DNA from 2 places in the Robertmurraya sp. FSL W8-0741 genome. Region 1 is predicted to be linked to the other one. Evidence: riboswitches for the same ligand, from Rfam matches in the RefSeq annotation. Region 1 holds a riboswitch; the other holds the start of a gene.
The links. A riboswitch is a leader RNA that binds a small molecule or an ion and turns the genes downstream of it on or off. The one in region 1 is predicted to bind thiamine pyrophosphate.
Positions count from the first base shown of each region.

Region 1 (3,421 bases):
ACAGTATAAGTTAAGAAAAGAATTGTCTGTAACAGAGAATATTCGTCTTGTCATAATTCCCGGTTATGATTACAACGGATGTGGCGGAACACATCCATCATCTACAGGAGAAGTTGGGATGATTAAGATTCTTGATTGGGAGAAGCAGAGGAATAAAGTCCGAGTCCATTTTATATGTGGAGATAGAATTAAAACCCAGTTACAACAGAAGCATTCTATTTTGAAAGAGTTGAGCCAATTACTAAGCGCTTCTGAAAAACAATTGCCAATTGCTACCGAAAAACTTCTTGATTTAAACAAATCGCAAGCTAAAGTGATCACAGATTTACAAGAACAATGTATACAGCTGGAAGCTGAACAATTAATGAAGTCATTGAAGGACTGGTCTGGAGCAAAAGTGATTGCAAAAGTGTTTACAAATCGATCGTTTCAACAGCTTCAAAGACTCGCTCACATCATGATTGAACACGGACAAGGAGTTAATGTGTTCTTTATAACCGAGAATCTCGATAAAATCCAGTTCGTTTTTTCGCGTGACAAGGCAGCAAAAATAAATATGAAAACGCTCGCCAATGAGATTTTCCCGCTTATTAATGGGAAAGGTGGTGGGAGTGAATCGACAGTTCAGGGCGGAGGTGAACTTAAAATAACTGGGGGAGAAATCCTGAGCAAGTTGCAGAATTTGCTTTCAAGCCCTAAGGTTTAAAGTCTTTAGCCGATCCATTTCTCTTTTCAAACCTGAAGAAGGGAAATGGATCGAATCATGTTAGAAATAATTAGCTCCTCCTCCACTGCCAATATACGCTAATATATCTTTTAAAGGTGAACCTACTCCATAAATCATTTCATTTAATATATCCAAAGTCTTATCATTTCTCGACAATCCTCCATCACCAAAGAAGCTGTCGGTGCAACGATGAATGAAAGCCATTTCCCAATCGCTGAGTAATTAAAAAAAACCATATTATTTGACATAATATTCTTATTGTCAATTTTAAGCTTTGTGGCACGACAAAAAACTCCTTTACATTACCAAAAACATCCTGAATGTGTAATTTGCTTTTTCCGATGATTTACAAAGGTCAACAGATTGTCTTTTTTAATAAAGGCTTCTTACATATCTTTTTGACTGAATGCATTTGCCAGATTCGTTAATGATTGAATAAGGAGAAAAACAGGGATAAAGGTGATTTTTTTCATTGTGCACCTCACAAGTTTGTGTCCCTTATTTTCCGATATTTCCTGAAATATTATTCTGATTCAAAGAACTACTACACAAATAGGGAGAATTAAGGTATACTGTGTGAGACAATTTATAACGGAAACCACAAGGGGAGCTTATAGCTGAGAGTGAACATTAGTTCTGACCCTTTGAACCTGTTAGTTAATGCTAGCGCAGGGATGTGGATGATTATTTAGATATGATCTCATCATGTTCTCCCTTGTGTTTTCGTTTGAAAAAAAGGGGGATTTTTTTATGAAAAAACTAAGTTTATTGGCTTTAATTGAGGCATCTTTTTTTGCTGCATTTGCCTTAATTTTAGACCTACTTCCATCTATTGACCTCGGTCCGTGGATATCTATTTCTTTCGCAATGGTACCTATATTTATTTTAGCTTTTCGCTGGGGCCTTAAAGTTAGTTTTCTCGCGGGATTCATCTGGGGACTATTACAGTTTGCAGTAGGTGATGCTTATTTCTTAACGCCTATTCAATTTTTAATTGAATATTTTGTGGCCTTTGCTTTTATAGGTTTCGCTGGCTTTTTCATTAAACCTATCCAAGCAGAGTTCCAAAAAGGAAATAAAAAGAAGGCTCTTAGCTGGGTAGTAATTGCCATTTTTGTTGGAAGTATTGCCCGGTATTTTTGGCATTTCTTAGCAGGTATCATCTTTTGGGGGAGCTATGCACCAGAAGGTATGTCTCCGGTTATATATTCGCTCGTTGTTAATGGAGGTGCAATGCTGGGTTCAGCCATTTTATGTGCGATAGTTTTACTTGCGTTATTAAGTAATGCCCCTAGACTTATCAAAGTTCGTGCTATTAGATGATTGACAGAATGATTGAACTGATTTATAGTAATCCTATAAATTTAATATGATTAATTTCACTTATCCAGAGAGGCGGAGGGATTTGGCCCTAAGAAACCTCGGCAACAGACTCGTTTCAAGAGAACTGTGCCAATTCCAACAAGCATTGCTTGAAAGATAAGATGAGCGGTTAAAGGCAAAACCTCTTCTTACTTGAACGGATCTTGATAAGAAGAGGTTTTTTTTCGCTCGCAAGGAGGAATAGATAATGAATGAAAGAGATCTGCTCATTGAAAGATTGCTTGACTTTGGAATCTATAAGATCAATGATAAGCAGCTATTTGAATTACCTATTGTTGATTTGGAGCAGGAACTAAAAAAAATCATGCAAAATAAAGGGAATGATGGTTAAGATGCTTGGAGGCATTAAGAAATTTTCTGTGGCTTATAATTAATATCTTCCGATGAGTACACAAACACAATCACCATACCTCCAATAACTTTTGCACGAATCAAAATAGGTTGATTATATTCGTTTTTAAAGGAAAAATCTGGACCATACCAACTGACAGTAGCGTCTCTACCTGGTGGAACATAGGGCACATGCTTGCTATGTGAGTAACGCTCGATCATTGTTACACCTGAAAGGTCTACTGCATTAAAGAGAGTGGAGGAAACTTGACAGATACCTCCACCAATTCCATCAATTAATTCGCCTTTTACAATCTCAGGGGCTTTCATATAGCCTCTTTCAGCGGTTCTTTTTCCGACTACTTTATTGAATGAAAAAATCTCTCCAGGGAACACAACTTGATTATTAATGGCTTCCACCGCTAATTCAATATTTTTTGAGCGGGCTTTATTTTTTGAATTAAAGTATGTCCTGTATTGTCCTAATCGTTTAGTTCTAATGATGGAAAGAAGCTCACTATCTACTTTCGGATAGACCAACATTTTTGGCACTTCCAATGTCGTTAATCGATTATGAAAATAATAATGAAAAAAGGCTTCCGTAAATACATGGCGATTAAGTTTGTAGCCCACTTTTTCTGGGATGATATGCCCGGAGTCGCTAAGTGTTGCGTTTTTAGGTTTCTTTTCAACGTTTTGTTCAATCTGTCTAAGTAATTGTTCATATTTCACCGGATCAATGAGCTCGAGACCCGGTGCTGGAATCATAACTTCTTGACGTTTCACTATTGTGATCGTATCATTATTTTCTGTAATGCTTAGCGGTACTCCATTTTGAGGATGGATCAGTAAGAGTAGACTGAGAATCCACGAAACGTACATATTGCTCCTCCTAAAATCCTTTATTCGCATTTTTCGCTCATGACATTTTGGGTGTGCTAGTAATAAAGTTTTCTTTGACTCAGTCTATTTTTTTTATTT
Region 1 covers NZ_JBBOQG010000001.1:2,515,508-2,518,928, forward strand. The annotation lists gene NST02_RS12185 (alanyl-tRNA editing protein) at 1-706, shown strand, start outside; TPP riboswitch at 1,321-1,419, shown strand; gene thiT (energy-coupled thiamine transporter ThiT) at 1,478-2,050, shown strand; SAM riboswitch class I at 2,108-2,213, shown strand; gene NST02_RS12195 (Fur-regulated basic protein FbpA) at 2,298-2,441, shown strand; gene NST02_RS12200 (VanW family protein) at 2,456-3,322, opposite strand.

Region 2 (3,421 bases), 250 kb from region 1:
GGAATTTTGCTTTCTGGTATTCCTGGCGTCAAACGTGGCAAGGTAACGATCATCGGTGGAGGCGTAGTAGGTACGAATGCAGCCAAGCTTGCTATTGGCTTAGGTGCCGATGTGACGATTATTGACTTAAGTCCCGACCGTCTCCGGCAGTTAGATGACTTATTTGGAAACGATATTCAAACATTGATGTCGAATCTACTTAATATTGCCCAATCAGTGCGGGAGTCTGATTTAGTAATCGGTGCCGTGTTGATTCCAGGTGCAAAAGCGCCAAAATTAGTTACAGAAGAAATGATCGAATCAATGAAACCTGGTTCAGTTGTAGTTGATGTCGCAATTGACCAAGGTGGTATTTTTGAAACAGTGGATCGCATTACCACACACGATGCTCCAACTTACTTGAAACATGGCGTTGTCCACTATGCTGTTGCTAATATGCCTGGTGCTGTTCCAAGAACGTCTACAATTGGTCTAACGAATGTTACTGTTCCGTATGCTTTGCAAATTGCCAATAAAGGTGTACACAAGGCCGTTTTTGAAAATCATGCTTTAAAATGTGGCGTTAATGTTGCTGCTGGCACCATAACTTACGAAGCAGTCGCAAAAGATCTCGGTTATGATTATGTAGACGTTGATACTGCCTTAAAAAAAATTCTTGAGCCGATTTAATTGTCAGAGCAAAAGCACAGGCGCTTAGCTCTGGCACGTACAAATTGGACCGTACAGGTAAGAGATCTAGGAAACCTGCGGTGCTAGCACCTCCGATTCGGATGGGATGGGAAATTTGATAAGGGTAAGTGCCGGAGCTAAACGTAGGTACACTCATTGAAAGAGTTATATATCAATCGAATAAAAGCGCCAAAACCTTAAACAAGAGGTTTTGGCGCTTTTGATCTCAATTCACTGCTTCTGGAGCAATCAAGAACCAATCCCAAAATTCCTTTGATTTTGCTAGATTAGAAACATAAATATCAAGATGATGCATCAACCCTGTTGCCATATGTTTATCCACTCCTATTCATTTATTTATGTGTATTACTTGAACAGGGTATGAAACCGTGTTAATATGATTGTAAACTTTCATATGAACACTAGGGGAGTCTTTTTTGGGGACTGAGATTGAGCAAGATGTTCTAAACCCTTTGAACCTGATCCGGTTAAAGCTGGCGTAGGGAAGTGGTTATGTTGTTTCATTTAGAGAGGCAGCCTCCACTTTTGTGGAGGTTTTTTGTATATAAATATATGAAACTTTTATTAATTGAACAAGATTGAACTGAATAATTTCATTTTCTGCTAGGGGCGCCTTATGGCTGAGAAGTACCCTTTGAACCTGATCTAGTTCGTACTAGCGTAGGGAAGTAGGTAATGGTGCATGACACTCTCATGCCTTACCGCTTTCCATAAATCTGGAAAGCGGTTTTTTATTTATATACAAACATACTCAAACCTGATTATTAAAGGAGGAAAATAAGGTGGAGATAAGCAAAGCAAGTAAATTTACGGAGCGACTTTATGAAAACGTGCAGCCAATATGGGAAAAAATCCATAGTCATCCGTTTGTACAGCAATTGGGAGATGGTACACTCCCTCGTGAAAAATTCGCGCATTATATGAAACAGGACTATGTGTATTTAATCGACTATGCGAAGCTTTTTGCCGCTGCCGTAACAAAAGCACGTGATCTGGAAACAATGGATAAGTTATCTAAAGTATTACATGAAACCCTTCATTTTGAAATGGAACTTCATCGTCAATACGCTGCTGAGTTTGGCATCTCCCGTGAGGAGCTGGAAGCTACAAAGCCAACACCAATCAATCTTGCCTATACTCGTTACATGCTAAATGCTGCACAAAACGGAACATTGGCTGAGGTCGTTTCATGTTTATTACCATGTGCTTGGGATTATTGGGAAATTGGGAAACTTTTACGCAAACAATATGGAGAACGTATTACTTCAAATCCATATGCTAAATGGATTGATACATATGATTCTGAAACGTTTGCAGAAGGCGCAAAATGGTTGATTAAACTTATGGATGAATTGACTGAAGGACTGCCGGAGCGTGAGCTTGCTTTATTGGAGGAACATTTCCAAATTACATCCAAATACGAATACTTATTTTGGGACATGAATTATTATGAACACGATTGGCCCATTTAGACGAGGATAAGACGATGACACTTTTGCTCAAAAATGTTACTTACACATTTCCAAAAAAAGAATATCCAGTTATTGACAAACTGTATTTAACCGTTCAACAGGGTGAGTTTGTTTCGTTAATTGGAAAAAGCGGTACGGGAAAAAGTACCATTCTTAAGTTGATCACAGGCTTGTTAACAGCGGATGAAGGTGAAATTTCCCTTTATAAAAAGCCTGTCACCCTAGGTGACGTTGGTTATATGCCGCAAAAGGATCTGCTATTTCCGTGGAGAACGATTCTTGACAATATCATGATTGGTGCTGAAATTCAGAAAGAAATAAAGCTTTCAAAAGAAGATGCTCGCAGTTGGTTAAAAAAAGTAGGCTTAAAAGATTACGAGCAAGCTTATCCTAATCAGCTTTCTGGTGGAATGAGACAGCGTGTAGCTTTCCTGCGCACACTGCTAACAGAAAAAGATGTGCTCCTACTTGATGAACCCTTTGGCGCATTAGATTCAATTACAAAAAAAGAAATGCAAGCTTGGCTTTTATCAATTTGGCAGGAACTTGATAAAACAATTATCTTTATTACACATGATCTTGAAGAAGCATGTTATCTCTCGGACCGGATTATTTTATTGAAAGATGACAGAACGATCGAGGAAACGACTGTTCCTTTGCCACGGCCGCGCTATCAAGAAATGCTTCATTCGCAAATTTTGCTCGAGTTGCGAAAAGAATTGGAGAAAAAGATTTAACATGAAAAACCTCCTAAAGCAATACAGTTTATTTATCGTCTTTGTCGTTTTAATAATGGTCTTGGTTGAATATTTGGTGCGCAGTAAAATCGTCCCTGCCTTTATTATTCCTGCGCCAACAAGCGTTGCAAACCATATTGTTGAACAGTGGAGACCTCTTATATTTGAACATTTAAAGGCTACGATGTCCGAGTTCTCCATTGGTTTTATCATTGCTGTAACAGCTGGAGTAGGTCTTGCAGTAAGCATGTATTTCTCGAAAACAATTGAAAAAATGCTCTACCCTGCTGTCTTGATTTCGCAGATGATACCGATCATCGCCCTCTCTCCCATATTTGTTTTATGGTTTGGTTACTCAATTTGGAGCAAAGTAGCGGTGACGGTATTAATGTCTTTCTTCCCTATTGTTGTTGCAACATATGATGGCTTAAAGTCGTGTGATAAAGACTATATTGAATTGTTACGATCAATGGGCGCAAACAAACGGCAAATCTTTATGAAATTAAATATTCCAATGGCACT
Region 2 covers NZ_JBBOQG010000001.1:2,767,101-2,770,521, forward strand. The annotation lists gene ald (alanine dehydrogenase) at 1-669, shown strand, start outside; TPP riboswitch at 1,084-1,192, shown strand; TPP riboswitch at 1,286-1,374, shown strand; gene tenA (thiaminase II) at 1,473-2,162, shown strand; gene NST02_RS13405 (ABC transporter ATP-binding protein) at 2,177-2,899, shown strand; gene NST02_RS13410 (ABC transporter permease) at 2,901-3,421, shown strand, end outside.
Region 2: it holds a riboswitch for thiamine pyrophosphate, as region 1 does, so the genes downstream of both, tenA (thiaminase II) here and thiT (energy-coupled thiamine transporter ThiT) in region 1, are expected to answer to the same signal.